3 regions of the Shewanella sp. MF05960 genome follow, and region 2 is predicted to be linked to each of the others. Evidence: predicted binding sites of a transcription regulator. Region 2 holds the regulator's gene; each other region holds the start of a gene.
The links. The regulator FliA, encoded in region 2, starts transcription of late flagellar genes. The targets are predictions, from matches to a motif close to CTAAAGNTNNNNNNNNNNNNGCCGATA.
Positions count from the first base shown of each region.

Region 1 (5,452 bases), on a different contig from region 2:
GTTCAAATAGAGACCAGTGGAACCTTTGAGGTTAAGTGCCATGATGATGTGTGGGTGACCGTGTCTCCTAAAATCAACATGAAAGGCGGTTATAAAGTGCTTGAGCAAGCATTAGTTCGCGCCAACGAAATTAAACACCCTGTGGCCACAGAAAAACATGTAGATGAATTAGATGCACTGCTTAATGGCATTGATTTAACCGACAAAACCATCTGCTTACAGCCCATTAGCCAAAAAGAACGCGCTACGGCATTAGCCATGAAAGTGTGTATTGCTCGTAATTGGCGCTTATCTATTCAGACCCACAAATATCTAAATATTGATTAAGCTCGTATCATCAATTGATACTGCTTGTAAATTGATAAATCAATGCCGCGGATAATCTGCGGCATTGTTGTATTTAACCTGAGCTGAGGTGACTTACGCTATTAAAGTAACAGCCCGCTGCCATCAAAATGTTGCAGCTTTTGTCGATAATGCTCAAAGCAGCCTATGTTGGCGTCAATCCATTGTGGGTTGTAATAGGTGTCTAAATAACGCTCTCCAGCATCACAAATCAAGGTCACAATAGAGCCTGTTTCCCCTGCCTGACGCATTTGAGTAGCTAATAATAATGCCCCATATAAGTTGGTCCCTGTCGACGCGCCGGTTTTGCGGCCAATCAATTGTTCTAGCCATAAAATAGTGGCAACAGATGCAGCGTCAGGTATTTGCAACATACTGTCGACAACGCCTGCAATAAATGAAGGTTCAACTCTTGGTCTGCCAATACCTTCTATTTTACTGTTTTTATCGCTGACAATACTGGCATCGCCACTGGTAAAGTAATCAAAAAACACCGAGTTTTCAGGATCGACAACACACAATTGTGTAGTTTGTTGTTGGTAACGTATATACCTGCCAATGGTGGCACTGGTGCCGCCAGTGCCGGGACTCATCACAATCCAACTGGGGATTGGATGTGGCTCTTTTTCCATTTGATTGAAAATAGAGTCGGCAATATTGTTATTACCTCGCCAGTCGGTAGCCCGTTCAGCATAAGTAAATTGATCTAGATAATGGCCACTCAGTTCACTGGCGAGCCGCTCTGACTCGGCATACATTTGGCTTCCATTATCAACAAAGTGGCACTGACCACCATAAAACTCAATTTGTTGTATTTTCTTTTTGGCAGTCGTTTTTGGCATCACCGCAATAAAAGGCAGACCTAATAAGCGGGCAAAATAGGCTTCTGATACAGCAGTGCTGCCTGATGATGACTCAATAATCGGCGTGCCTTGTTTAATCCAGCCATTACACAGCGCATATAAAAACAATGAACGGGCTAAACGATGCTTTAAACTGCCGGTTGGGTGAGTGCTCTCATCTTTTAAATAGATGTCTATGCCAGTTAATTGAGGTAAATCTAATTTGATTAAATGCGTATCAGCAGAACGTTGGTAATCTGCTTCAATTTTAGCGATGGCCTGATTGACCCAAGTAGTTGGCATACGGCAAGCTCTTTATTCCAAAAGGGAATAGATAATAACTAAAATAAAAAGTGAAAAGTAGGCTTTTTGCTAAATAGGATATATTCGAAAAGGTGAGGCGTGTAATAGCTCAAGATAAGTAATGGCAGTTAAGTAAGGAATACATTGAAAAGAGGTGTTAAGTAGAAATCGAACAACAGAAACTGAATAAGAACAAACTAAAGGCAGGATGTAAAATGGTGGAGGGAGAAGGATTCGAACCTTCGAAGGCTGAGCCGTCAGATTTACAGTCTGATCCCTTTGGCCACTCGGGAACCCCTCCACTGCGAAAGAAGATAATAAAGAAAAGATGGTGGAGGGAGAAGGATTCGAACCTTCGAAGGCTGAGCCGTCAGATTTACAGTCTGATCCCTTTGGCCACTCGGGAACCCCTCCACACGATTTCTTTATAACTTACTTTCTTTTTACACTTTAACACTTTTTGCTTTAGCAATCGAAACCACTAAAACGGTACATCACACAACATCGCAAATGGTGGAGGGAGAAGGATTCGAACCTTCGAAGGCTGAGCCGTCAGATTTACAGTCTGATCCCTTTGGCCACTCGGGAACCCCTCCTCAATTGCGGCCGCCATAGTATTCACAAACCCATTGTATGTAAAGCCTAAAAATGAAAAAAAACTTAAAGTTTTGATTTATTTGGTCGATAAAATTACATCGAGTAGAAGTAGTGATGTTTTTATATGCAAATTGAGTCAACATTAGTCAATGAGTTACAAATAGGCAGCAGATTAAACGTGGCGGTTGAGCATAATCGTCGCGGAGAGTTTGGCTTACTATTGGCTATGTTATCGGCAGATGCTCGCGATATGGCGCAATTTCAGTTAGACATCGATCTCAACGTAGAGCAAAAATTACGAAAACAATTCTCGCTTCCACCTGCACAACGATTTGTTGATGATGTGTCAAGTGACGTTCATGTTACCGATAATGCGCCATTTTTTAAGCAAGGCGCTCGTCAATTTCAATTACAACAAGCCTTAACGCCGGAAGCACTGGTTATTCGTGGCGCGCAATCTGACGCAATGGTCGAAGTGCTCAGCAACTGTGATGAACTCACAAAACGCAAAGCAATCAATGTTTACCAGCAACAAGATATTATTGAAGACATGCATTTTATTGATCAGCTCGCCACCCAGCGAAAAATAAGCCAAACCATGGCACTTCAGTACGCTTAATAAAGTGGCCATTAAAAATGTGCGTGGCAAACACGTCACTATCATTGATTAATATGCTATTTGTGAGCTTGGCAAATAAATTAAGCAGTTCTTTGCGTTAGGATATTAAACACTAACAAGGTGTTTTAGAGGTAACGACATGATTAAGCAAATTAAACAGCAACAAGCCAGTAATGTGAATGACAGTTGTGCCGATTGTGGCAGTTTCGTTGATATTGGTGCAGTGGTCGAGGCAGAAGACACGTTATTGCAGTTAAGTTTTAGTGGTGAAGATGCATTAACAAAGGCAAACGCTCTTGAACAAATCGCTTTGCAACGTTTTCCTGAGACCAAAGCTGAAATTAAGCCGTTGGCCGACCAGTATCAATTGACATTGAACTTTGCTTTTAGTGTAGAAAAAATGATTTTTCAACTTGAAAATTCATTGTAGAAGATGAGTAAAATACAAATAGTGAAATAATGCGTGACGTGTTTAGCCTTTACTCTAGATTATTATTAAATCAATAGCTTAGTTGCTTTATGATACGTCACGTTTATCGTAGTTAGTGCCGACGAAATGATTGCTGTTAGCGGGTTAAAAGTGTAATCTTGCGGCATTAACAAAAGGTATAGTAGCAAAGGCTTTTTTACTGCTATTTTGTACCTTATAAAGCGGATATCGCTCCCAAGTTGTACTCTGATTAATGACTGGCGCTTCATAGCGTAACAATAAAATCATTTTTAAATGATATACACCAGCAGATTTGAGTAATGTAGCCATGTTTCGGGATGTAAATGAATCGAAAAGAACAACAGCACTTATTGGAGTTAATTGTAAATTCCAGTGCTAAACAACAAGGTAATTTTTCAGAAACCTCTGAGATGGTTTGCCAACTCTTAAGAGAGGAGTTTGACGCATCCTTTGTATCTGTGTGGTTGCTAACCAATAGCATTGATGACTCTCATACCATTGACGCCACAAACTCGGATGGTTGTTTTATTTGTTCGCACAATTTAGTGGCCAGCAACATTGCTGATACCTTAAATCATAATACGTCACTGCGCCAAACCTCGATAATTGAACAGCAATTTTTTACCGAGCTTCGTTTACACCGCTATATATTATCGAGTGACTCTCATCAAAAAAACCTCATTCAGCAGTTTGCAAACTATTATCAACACCACAACATTAGCACTAGCATTGATATTGCCATTCGCATTAATGGCCACATTGAAGGTGTATTATCCATTGAGCACTGCCAGGCTCATAAATGGCTAAAAGCTGATATTCAATTTGCCGTGCAATGTGCAGATCAATTAGCGCTCACGTTAGCGACGCGCTACACCTATGACAGTAACGAACAAATTTATTTACTGCGAAATGCGACAGAGCAGTCAGAACATGTGGTCATGCTGGTTAATACCGACAGTAAAATTGTTGAATACGTTAACGGTGCGCATGAAAAAATGACGGGCCTTGCCAGAGAGACGATTGAACACCAAAGTGCATTACATCTTGATATTTTCCGCACTACTCCAGAACTGTTAGATGTCATTATAAAAAAACTTCATAATAAAGAGGTTGTTAAAGGTAATATAAAGCTCAATCGTACTGATGGGAGCGAGTATTGGCTCAATTATCACATTACGCCTTTTGTGACCGAACTGGGTAAACATTATGCGCTGGTTTCAAGTTATGACAATTCAAGTGAATACCTGCATAAAGCGGAATTAGAACACCTTGCCTGGCATTGCAGTTTGACCGGATTGCATAATCGTAGCTATTTTACACAGCAACTTGATCGCGCAATTGATGGCACTCTTATTCTTATCGATTTAATGGGCTTTAAGCGTTTTAATGATACTCATGGCCATGAACAAGGCGATGCATTATTGATTGAAGTTGCCCGTCGGTTAAAGCATTTTTCATTATCAGCAAATGCCATTGATGTTGCCCGAGTCGGCAGCGATGAATACGCTATTTTATTACCTACCCATTCTGGCAATGCAGGCGATTCGATTGCCGAGCAAGAGCAAATGGTGAAACGACTGTATTTAAGTTTAGTTGCTCCAGCAGTGATTTCACGTGAGAAAGTCAGCCCTAAACCGGCTATTGCGGTTGTTGATATCAAGTCTGTGGCAGGCTTGTTTTCACCGTTATCTTGTGCCGATATTACCTTGCAATATGCAAAGAGTAAGTTGGAAATGCACTATCAGTTTTTTAATGCTGATTTGTTAGATGAATTTACCAGTAATGCTGAAATAGAGCGGGATTTACAGCACGCGATTAAAGGCCGTGAGTTTGAGCTCTATTACCAACCATTAATGGATTTACAAACCAATCAATATATTGGTGCTGAAGCGTTAATTCGTTGGCATCACCCTAAAAAAGGCGTGCTGTACCCAGGCGCGTTCATCGATATTGCCGAGCAAAGCGGAATGATAAATCCTATCGGTGAGTGGGTATTAGAAACGGCCTGTAAACAGCTTAACTTATGGCAACATAAAAACGTCGATATTGCGATGCACGTTAACGTAGCTGCAAGACAATTTTTTAGCGGTAATTTGTACGAGCAAGTGTGGCGACTAGTGACGCGCTATCGCATCAAACCAAAAACATTAATTTTAGAAATCACTGAAACTGAGTTAATGGGTGATGTTCGTTATGCAATTAACTTATGCCATGAACTAGCGGAATTAGGTGTAGGCTTGGCGATTGATGATTTTGGTACGGGTTACAGTTCCATGAAGTATTTGAAACAGTTCC
Region 1 is NZ_JBOZPS010000015.1:98,599-104,050, forward strand. It holds gene queE (7-carboxy-7-deazaguanine synthase QueE) at 1-327, shown strand, start outside; gene ACROAE_RS15150 (PLP-dependent cysteine synthase family protein) at 429-1,490, opposite strand; tRNA gene ACROAE_RS15155 (tRNA-Tyr) at 1,707-1,791, opposite strand; tRNA gene ACROAE_RS15160 (tRNA-Tyr) at 1,820-1,904, opposite strand; tRNA gene ACROAE_RS15165 (tRNA-Tyr) at 2,002-2,086, opposite strand; gene ACROAE_RS15170 (VC2046/SO_2500 family protein) at 2,212-2,706, shown strand; gene ACROAE_RS15175 (DUF406 family protein) at 2,846-3,136, shown strand; gene ACROAE_RS15180 (sensor domain-containing phosphodiesterase) at 3,481-5,452, shown strand, end outside.
Region 1: a site for FliA is predicted at 2,151-2,177, ahead of ACROAE_RS15170 (VC2046/SO_2500 family protein). Genes of this name have one in related genera too.

Region 2 (5,452 bases):
AAGCAACAATGCCGCTAAACTATTAGGCTACGAAGAAGTGCAGCAGTTAATGGATATGCTGGCAAAGAACTCACCAAAATTAGTAGATGGTTTTGTACCCGACGTTATGCCTTTAGGCTCTGTGGTTAAAGTCATGCAGAACTTATTAAATGAGGGTGTATCGGTTCGAGATTTACGCACAATCGTCCAAACGTTATTAGAGTATGGTAGTAAGAGTAATGATACTGAAGTATTGACAGCCGCAGTGCGTATCGCCCTAAAACGGATGATAGTCCAGGAGATCTCTGGACCAGAACTTGAAATCCCTGTCATTACATTGGCGCCTGAGTTGGAACAGATGTTGCATAAGTCTATGCAGGCGACAGGTGGAGAAGGGCCAAATATTGAACCCGGACTCGCAGAACGCATGCAGCAGTCACTTTTAGATGCTGCACAGAAGCAAGAAATGGTTGGGCAACCAGCCATATTATTGACATCTGGTATGCTGAGATCCACGCTGTCACGATTTGTTAAATACACTATTCCAAATTTACGAGTGATTTCTTACCAAGAAATCCCCGACGAGAAACAAATCAGAATTGTTTCTGCAGTAGGTCAATAGTGATAACGTCAGTTTAAAGAGGTGCGTACGTGAAAATTAAACGATTTTTTGCCAAAGATATGCGTGCAGCATTGGCACAAGTTAAAGACACCTTAGGGTCTGACGCTGTCATTATGTCTAATAAAAAAGTGGCTGGTGGCATCGAAATTGTTGCCGCGGTTGATTATGACGAACCAAAAGCCGCTATGGCGTCGCAAGCGCCAACGAATAGCTTTATGGATGTCAGTGAAGATAGAGTTTCATTGGGCGCTAAACCTGCCGTTAAGGCACATTCAAAAGTGAGCCCACCGCCTGCAGCGGACTCGTTACAAGCATTACTTGAAAAGCAGCACAATCGCATGGCACAGCAAATGTCTGTGCATCAAGATGAACCAGAGTTACCTGAATGGGCTCGCCAATTACAAGGGGCTAAAACGGCTAAGCCTACCCCAAGTGCGCCACAGGTAAATCATCTTGAAAAACCCAATAAAAGTAATAAAAATCAATCTGCCGAGCTAGACTCATTGCGTGAGGAAATGGCATCGTTAAGAAGCTTACTGACCCACCAGGTGTCTTCTTTAATGAAAGATCACAAAAAGCGCTCTGATCCAGTTGGCGCCATGTTAGAAAGTAAATTAATTGCAGCTGAGTTTTCTCCCGCTGTTGCTGCTAAACTAGCTGGGCTGAGCCAACACTACACGCCAGCAGACTTAGTGCGAGCATTACCACAAAGTTTAGCTAATTTACTTGATAATCAAGGTGATGATATTGTTAAACGTGGTGGTGTAGTTGCTTTTGTTGGCCCAACGGGTGTCGGTAAAACGACTTCTTTAGCAAAAATTGCTGCGCGGTTTGCTGCACATCATGGTCCTGAACAAGTCGCGTTGATTACGACAGACCATTATCGAATTGGAGCATATGAGCAATTAGCGACATATGGTAAAATTATGGGCTGCCCTGTTAAGCAAGCACATGATTTAAGCGAATTAGAGCAGATTTTATATCAATTTAGAAATCGTAAGCTAGTGTTAATTGATACTGCGGGAATGGGACAACGAGACATGCGTCTTTATCAACAACTTGATAATTTGACTGCAAATAGTAGGATCCCAATTCGCAGTTATTTAGTGATGTCTGCCACTGGCCAGCGTCGTGTATTGCAAGATGCAGTTGAACACTTTAAACGCATTCCGTTATCGGGTGCTATTTTGACTAAATTAGATGAATCAGTATCAATTGCAGGTGCATTGAGCGTATTGATTCAAAATGAGTTACCATTGAGTTATGTTACTGACGGTCAACGTGTTCCAGAAGACATGAAAGTGGCTGATACACTAGAATTAGCCAAACAAGCACTAGCCGCATTAAACGAAACAGAACAACCAACGTCACAAGACACGGCATGGTCAAATGACACTGCCTATGCATTTGAGTAAAGATATGACTCGGGATCAAGCAAGTGGTTTACGTATGATGAATCAACCAAATAACGATAAAGTTAAAGTAATTGCCGTATCCGGTGGTAAAGGCGGAGTCGGTAAAACAAGCGTATCAATTAATACCGCAGTCGCATTAGCCGAAAAGGGCAAGCGTGTACTGGTGCTTGATGCTGACTTAGGTTTAGCCAACGTTGATGTGATGCTAGGGATCCGTGCAGAGAAAAATTTATCTCATGTTTTGTCTGGCGATGCCGAATTAGATGACATCATTGTCCGTGGGCCAAAAGGGATCGGTATTGTGCCGGCCACGTCTGGTTCACAAGCGATGGTTGAATTGACCCCAGCGCAGCATGCCGGTTTAATTCGTGCCTTTAGTGAAATGCGCACCCAGTTCGACATTTTAATTGTTGATACGGCTGCGGGTATTTCAGATATGGTGCTGAGTTTTTCGCGGGCGTCACAAGATGTATTAATCGTTGTATGTGATGAACCTACATCGATTACTGATGCTTACGCCCTGATTAAAATTTTAAGTCGTGAACACGGTGTGTTCCACTTCAAAATTGTGGCAAATATGGTGCGTAGTTTACGCGAAGGCATGGAATTATTTGCTAAACTCAGTAAAGTAACAGATAGATTTTTAGATGTGGCCTTAGAGCTTGTCGCTAGTGTTCCTTTCGATGAAAATTTGCGCAAAGCAGTTCGTAAACAAAAACTGGTCGTAGAAGCCTTTCCAAAATCACCTTCTGCGATTGCATACCAAGGGTTGGCCAATAAAATTATGACCTGGCCTGTACCGCAACAACCTGGTGGTCACTTAGAGTTTTTTGTTGAACGCTTAGTACAACGTAAACCAGTAGAAGAGGGGAGAGCGAGTGAATAAAGCCGCAGCGTATACTCAGTTCGATAACAAAACATCGATTGTTGAACAGTATGCACCGTTGGTGAAACGCATTGCTCATCATATGTTGGCAAGGCTGCCAGCATCAGTGCAACTGGATGATTTATTACAAGCAGGTATGATGGGGCTTCTAGAAGCATCATCAAAATTTGATGGCACCAAAGGGGCTAAATTTGAAACCTTTGCTGGCATTCGTATTCGTGGCGCAATGATTGACGAAATTCGCCGCGGTGACTGGGTTCCACGCTCAGTTCATCGTAATAATCGCCGTGTAGCCCATGTCATTGACGAACTTGAACAAGTGTTAGGGCGCGATGCACGAGACACAGAAATTGCTGAAAAACTTGATATGTCTCTCGATGAGTACCATCATATCTTAAATGATGTTTCTGTCGGTAAAATCATAGGCATAGAAGACCTTGGTGTTTCCCAGGATGTGTTAACCACAGACGACGAATCCCCAAATGAAGCTTTTGATTCTCTCGCCGAGACTCAGTTCCAATCTGCACTGGTTGAAGCAATTAAAACCTTGCCAGAAAGAGATGCTTTAGTGCTGTCGTTATATTATGACGAAGCATTAAACTTAAAAGAAATCGGTGCCATCCTTGAGGTAAGTGAGTCGCGAGTTAGCCAGATATTAAGTCAGGCCATGCTCAGACTAAAAGCCAAACTCAAGCATTGGACACAAGAATAATAACTAATTATAGAGCAAACGAGTGTCAGCTCACCGGAGGAAACCTTGGACAAGAATATGAAGATTCTTATTGTTGACGATTTTTCAACAATGAGACGTATCATTAAGAACTTGTTGCGAGACTTGGGATTTAATAATACCCAAGAAGCAGATGATGGCTCAACAGCCCTACCTATGTTACAAAAAGGTCATTTTGACTTTGTTGTAACCGACTGGAATATGCCGGGAATGCAGGGTATTGATTTACTTAGAGCAATCCGTGCAGACGATTCACTAAAACATTTACCTGTATTAATGGTTACGGCTGAAGCTAAGCGTGAGCAAATCATTGCTGCGGCTCAAGCTGGTGTTAATGGTTATGTTGTTAAACCGTTCACAGCCGCTACGTTAAAAGAAAAGTTAGACAAAATCTTTGAACGACTCGCTTAAGCAAGGATAAGTCATGCAGGCATCAATATCGGGGTTAATTACTCTCGAACAGGCCCAGCAACTTGTTGAACTGCTATCGGCGGGAGAGCAAGGTAAAGCTGACGAATTAATTAGAGATTTAGCGACTCCTCTGCAGCGTGAGCTGTTTGAAGAGGTCGGTAAACTCACTCGCCAATTGCACAGCGCACTAAAAGATTTCCAAGTTGATAACCGTTTATCTGAATTAGCGAACACTGAAATTCCGGATGCTAAAGAAAGATTAAACTATGTTATTGAGATGACAGAACAAGCTGCTAATAAAACCATGGATGCGGTTGAAGAATGTTTGCCTTTGGCCGATACCATTATAAGCAACATTCAATCTGTAACGCCTATGTGGGATAAACTGATGCGTCGCGACATCGAACTGGGTGAATTTAAATCACTTTGTCATGATGTTCAGCAGTTTATGTCTAATAGCGAGCATGATTCTAACCGTCTTCGTGAATTGCTCACTCAGATATTGATGGCGCAAGACTTCCAAGATTTAACCGGTCAGATGATCCGCCGAGTGATTGAACTAGTGCGCGAAGTAGAGAGTAATTTAGTATCCATGTTGACCGTTTTTGGTGACCATACTACTGAGTCATTACCTACAATTAAAGATAATAAGATAGAGGCAGAAGGCCCAATCATGAACGCTGAGTTACGTGAAGACGTGGTCACGGGTCAGGATGAAGTTGATGATCTGCTATCAAGTCTGGGTTTCTAATTAGGAGTCAATTTAATGTCATTTGATGTTGATGAAGAGATACTCCAGGACTTTTTAATTGAAGCTGGTGAGATTTTAGAGCTTCTACAAGAGCAGCTGGTCGCTCTTGAAAATAATCCTGATGACAGTGATTTACTTAATGCTATTTTCCGTGGATTTCACACCGTCAAAGGTGGGGCAGGTTTTCTAAGCCTTAAACCCATGGTTGATGTGTGTCACGAAGCAGAAAACACGTTTGATCTTTTACGTACTGGTAAACGTGTAGTCAATGCAGAGCTAATGGACATAATTTTGCAAGCGGTTGATGCAATTAATACCATGTTTGCTCAAACTCAACAGGGACAACAACAAGACCCTGCCGATTCAGACTTGTTAGCAAAACTAAAATTATTAAGCTCTGGCGCTCCACTGCCGTCTGAAATGGGTCAATCAACTGCTGAACCTGAAATCATAGAAGAAGCCGCTGAAGTCTCTGAACCTGAATATGTCGAAGACATTAGTGTGCAATCTACTTCTGCACCTAGCTCAACTGGTATTGATGAAATTGACGAATCTGAATTTGAAGCATTACTCGATGCCTTGCATGGCTCAGGTAAAAGCCCAACCTCAACAGCTACATCCGCTGTAAATCAAGACACCATAGCACCTAAATCGGCCA
Region 2 is NZ_JBOZPS010000017.1:44,596-50,047, forward strand. It holds gene flhA (flagellar biosynthesis protein FlhA) at 1-601, shown strand, start outside; gene flhF (flagellar biosynthesis protein FlhF) at 631-2,016, shown strand; gene ACROAE_RS16025 (MinD/ParA family protein) at 2,021-2,902, shown strand; gene ACROAE_RS16030 (RNA polymerase sigma factor FliA) at 2,895-3,614, shown strand; gene cheY (chemotaxis response regulator CheY) at 3,660-4,043, shown strand; gene ACROAE_RS16040 (protein phosphatase CheZ) at 4,057-4,794, shown strand; gene ACROAE_RS16045 (chemotaxis protein CheA) at 4,810-5,452, shown strand, end outside.

Region 3 (5,452 bases), on a different contig from region 2:
CCTAAATCACATCAATCTAAATTAATGTGATCAATATCAACTTCTATTCTACACCCTATTAGTATTTTCAGCAAAGCCATGCTGTACAAAAAAAGATATATCAGTACTACCTAATTAGTCTAGGTTAGCCGATCTATTGCATGTGTCGATAATGTTTGTCGAGTGTCACAGCAACGCCCGTGGTTTGCACAATGCGGGCATGGTGACGGGTAAGATGTCTTGGATCGGTAACGCCACATGAATGGGCTATCATCGTTAAATCATAATGTAGAAAATGATTATAATTAGCGACTCGCGCAGACTTGTCTTTAGGATCTAACCCTTGCTGTAAGCGTGTATTGTGGGTGGTGATGCCGGTAGGGCAGGTGTCTTTATTGCACTGTAGTGATTGAATACACCCTAAAGCAAACATATTGCCTCTGGCGGAGGCAATAAAGTCAGCTCCTGTCGCCAAGGCCCATGCAACATAAGATGGCATGACTAATTTACCCGTGGCGATAATTTTTATCCGCTGCTTTAAACCGCGCTCATTGAGTAAATCGACCAATAAAGGCAAGCTTTGTTTTAGGGGTAAGCCTACATTATCCATTAATGCCTGAGGTGCTGCGCCAGTGCCACCGTCTGAACTGTCGAGGGTAAAAAAGTCAGGCGCAGATCCCATACCACGCCGTTCAATTTCATCACATAAATCGTTCACCCAAGTGATATCACCTAATACGGCTTTAATCCCTGTTGGTTTACCGGTGATGTCACGAACTTGATTAATCATGTCAAGAATATCGGCTACGCAGGTAAATTCGATATGACCATTTGGACTAATAGAATCTTGACCGACAGGTATGCCTCTTATCGCTGCAATTTCTTCGGTGACTTTAATGGCTGGCAAAATCCCGCCTTTACCTGGTTTGGCCCCTTGGCTTAATTTAATTTCGAACATTTTTACTTCAGGATGAGCGGCTACCTCGGCGAGCTTTTTAGGATCTAAGTGACCTTGTTCGTTGCGCACCCCATATTTAGCAGTACCGATTTGAAAGATTAAATCACAATGACCTTTTAAATGGTGCGGGCTCAATCCACCTTCACCGGTGTTTAACCAGCAACCCGCTTGCGCGGCGCCATGCGACAATGCCGTGATTGCAGGGCGAGACAAGGCGCCGAAGCTCATTGCTGATATATGGCAAATTTTGTTAGTGCTATATGGATGCTGACAGTCTGGCCCTAAGGTTACTGCGACGGTGTTATGTTGGTCATGATCACTGATAGGAAAGGCTGAGTTCATAAACATCACAGTGCCAGGCTTATCTAATACTTGGGTTGAGCCAAATGCGATGGTGCGATCAACATTTTTGGCGGCACGATAAACCCAGCTACGTTCAGCACGATTGAAAGGCAGTTCTTCACGGTCTTGAGAGAAAAAGTATTGTCTAAAAAACTCGCCTTGTTTTTCAAATAAATACCGAAAGCGACCAATCACAGGGTAATTATGCCTAATTGCCTGTTTAGTTTGTAGTTTATCTGCGATATACATATAAACCACTGCAATCAATAATAGCCAAAATAGCACCAAAAATAGACCTGAGAAAATGTCTATTCCCCACATAAACCAATGTTGTTGCGGCATGATGCTGTCCTTGTTTAACAAATATTTTTATTACCATATTAGCAGACATGTCTTTGAGCAAGTTAAATTGATGATACTAATCAGTAGGCTAACGTTACTCGACTAAAATGATGTGAAAATATGACAACGATGACTTCAGAAATAAATTTTTTGGTCGATAATTAAGCTATCTGCCATTGTAAGTGAGTCAAGATTATGGATATTAAAAGCACCAATAACGCGAGTGTGAACTCGCAGACTAACAATCAAACTAACAATCAGACGACAGCCAGCCAACAAGCAACAAAAAACGCCACCGCTGAGCCTAAAATGACTAACAATCAAATTAGCCGTCAAATGATGAATAATTCGATTTTAGCTGCGCAAGAAGAAGTGAGCATTGCCGCGGGTGATAAGTCGATGGCACTGCTTTATCGCGCAGCTATTGAAGCCATTAACGAAGAGCTCACACCGACCCTAGGCGAAAATTCGGTACAAAAAAATGCCGAAGAAGGCATTGATTATTCGCCTGAAGCGACCGCCGATCGCATCGTGAGTTTTGCGACAAAGTTTTTTGCTACCCATCAGCAACAAAATCAATCAATGGGGTTTGATGACCAAGTTAGTAGCTTTATGGTGAAAATTGGCGACGCCATCGATCAAGGCTTTAAAGAAGCCAGTGATATTTTGTCTGGACTCAAAGTATTGCAAGGTGATATTGCCGAAGGTGTTGATCAAACGTATGAATTGATCCAGCAAAAACTGGCTCAATTTGCACAAGACAGGCTAGATGCTAACGCTGCTAAAGCAGAAACAAAAGAGGCTTAAGCTTACGCAATAACATTTTCGCCCTATTCAAGAGGTTGAGTTTTATATCCTAAACACGCTTAGACTGTTCATTCAGCAAATATCTGTATAGATTGGTATTATTATTCATACCAATCTCAAAGGATAATCGCCATGTGGATTAACGGTACCGTCATTAAACGCATAGACTGGAATGACAAATTATTTTCTTTGCGTATTAAAGCTGATATTGAGCCCTTTATTGCAGGGCAATTTATTAAGTTAAGTCAAATACGCGATGACAAGCGCGTCGCCCGGGCTTACTCCCTCGTTAACCCACCCGGCACCGATTATGTTGAAGTGCTTGCGGTGGCAGTAGAAGATGGTCAGTTATCGCCAGATTTACAAAACCTCAGCCCAGGCGACACCATAGAAATAACCCCTAAAGCCACCGGATTTATGACCTTAGATGAAATTCCCCAAGGCGCATTACAAGGTAAACACTTATGGTTTTTGTCGACTGGCACAGCCGTAGGACCGTTTATTTCAATGCTAGGCACACAAGCGCCTTGGCAACGGTTTGAGAAAGTGGTGCTTGTTTATGGCGTCAGGCTAGCTGAAGATTTAGCTTATCTAGACACCATTAAGCAGCTTCAAGTAAAACACCCGCAACAATTTGTCTTTATTCCCATTGTGACTCGCGAAGCATTTCCTGACGGATTATCTTGCCGGATCCCTGACGGTCTGAGCAGTGGTTTGATTGAACAAAAAGCCGGTTTAGGCATTAATGCCGAACATTCCCAAGTGATGATTTGTGGCAATCCAGGGATGATCAGTGATGCACAAACAGCGTTAATGGATAAAGGTCTCACTAAGAACTTACGAAGAGCACCTGGGCAGGTTACCGTTGAGAAATATTGGTAACTTGCAATTTTGACCAATTGAAACTGGTGCAGAGGCTACGCTGTTTACATTCTGTTGACTTAAAATACGAAAAAATCAAACAGCACTTGCTCAATATGTGACGTTTATTTATTATGCATGCAATTGATAATTATTATCACTTACATTCTAAAGGGCTTATTAAAGCTTGATCACAGGAGAGTGCCACAATGAAATTGCTTAATAACATCGCATTGTTAGGGTTAGCCGGAATGGCTTTTTCGGTCAGTGCTGCTGAACCACTAACCGTTTATTCGTATCGCCAAGCATTTTTAGTTGAGCCAATCTTAGCGCAGTTTACTGAGCAAACAGGCATTAAGGTTAACGTGGTGTTTGCCAAAGACGGTATTGCTGAACGTATTGCCCGCGAAGGCCGTTTATCGCCTGCTGATGTGGTACTCACATCTGACTTTTCTCGCTTGATGGAGTTGGTTGAGAAAGATCTGGTTAGCCCTGTCAATAGCCCTGTCATTAATGACAATATTCCTGCTCAATATCGTTCGCCGAAAAACGATTGGGTTGCCTTAACCATGCGCGTACGTAACGTTTACTCTTCAAAAGAGCGCACGGGTAAGATTGATATTAATTATGAAGACTTAGCTTCTGCACAATACAAAGGTAAAATCTGTACTCGCAGTGGTAAACATCCTTACAATGTCGCCTTAGTGGCCTCGATGATTGCCCATGATGGGGAAGCGCAAACCAAAACCTGGCTAGAAGGCGTAAAAGCCAACCTTGCGCGTAAGCCACAAGGCAATGATCGTGACCAAGTGTTAGCGGTTAAAGAAGGTTTGTGTGATATCGCCATCGGTAACAGCTACTACTTCGGTAATATGTTGATGGATAAAAACCAAAAGAGCTGGGCAGAGGCCGTTAACATTAATTTCCCTAATCAGCAAAACCGTGGCGCGCATATCAACGTATCAGGTATGGCATTAGCAAAACACGCGCCTCATAAAGACAATGCAGTTAAGTTAATGGAGTTTTTAACTTCAAATGTTGCCCAAGGAATGTATGCCGAAGTCAACATGGAATACCCAGTTAAAGCAGATGTACCACCGTCTAAACTTGTGGCATCTTGGGGTGATTTTAAAGCGGATTCATTGCCTATCTATAAATTAGCAGAGCACCATCAAGCCGCGGTTAAATTACTTGATGAAGTTAAATTTGATCTGTAACTGAGTTATAGGGAAAATTTCAGATAACAACAGTGTCGGCACATTATTACCCGTTAATAGTGTGCCGTAATTAATTCGGTAAACGTTATGATTTTAGGGTTAACCAGAAGCTGGTCGCTTACTGGTTATGTGATAACAGCAATATTACTGTTACCACTTTTAGCATTAATCGTACAGGCAACATTGCCAGACGAAGCGGTATTCTCTCATCTGTTTAATACCGTATTACCCACCTATATTTTCAATAGCCTGATATTAATGTTGTTAGTAGGCTTAGGCTCACTAATCATTGCTTTACCTGCGGCGTGGTTTATTGCTCGTTGTGAGTTTCCTGGTCGGCGTTATTTTCAATGGTTGTTATTATTACCTTTAGCCATGCCAGCATACATTGTCGCCTATGTTTATACCGATATGCTTGATTACGCGGGCCCCGTGCAACGTGCATTGAGGGCTTGGTTTGAGTGGCAAACGCCTCATGATTATTATTTCCCTGCCATTCGCAGTATTGGCGGCGCAGCCATTGTATTGTCGCTGGTGTTATTTCCGTATATTTACTTGTTAGCCCGCACCGCATTTATGGAGCAATCATCGAACTTGCTGCACGCGTCTAAAGTTATGGGCTGTGGACCTTGGCGTAGTTTTTGGCGGCTAGCTTTACCTATGGCAAGGCCTGCTTTAGCGGTTGGCGTTGCATTAGTTGCCATGGAAACCGCCGCTGACTTTGCCACTGTCAGCTATTTTGCGGTACCGACATTAACCACGGCGGTGTACGACACCTGGCTAGGTTATGGCAGTTTAACCGCGGCAGCTAAACTCTCTGCAATCATGTTATTAGTGGTATTTAGCATGGTGGGTGTAGAGCGTTTTGCTCGGCGTAAACAACAGCTATTTCAAAAACAAGCGAGATTAGATGAGTCCGACAGGTATCGTTTAACTTCAGTAAAAG
Region 3 is NZ_JBOZPS010000012.1:43,235-48,686, reverse strand. It holds gene ACROAE_RS13270 (FMN-binding glutamate synthase family protein) at 134-1,621, opposite strand; gene ACROAE_RS13265 (DUF5610 domain-containing protein) at 1,817-2,428, shown strand; gene ACROAE_RS13260 (ferredoxin--NADP reductase) at 2,561-3,310, shown strand; gene ACROAE_RS13255 (Fe(3+) ABC transporter substrate-binding protein) at 3,499-4,506, shown strand; gene ACROAE_RS13250 (ABC transporter permease) at 4,594-5,452, shown strand, end outside.
Region 3: a site for FliA is predicted at 1,755-1,781, ahead of ACROAE_RS13265 (DUF5610 domain-containing protein). Genes of this name have one in related genera too.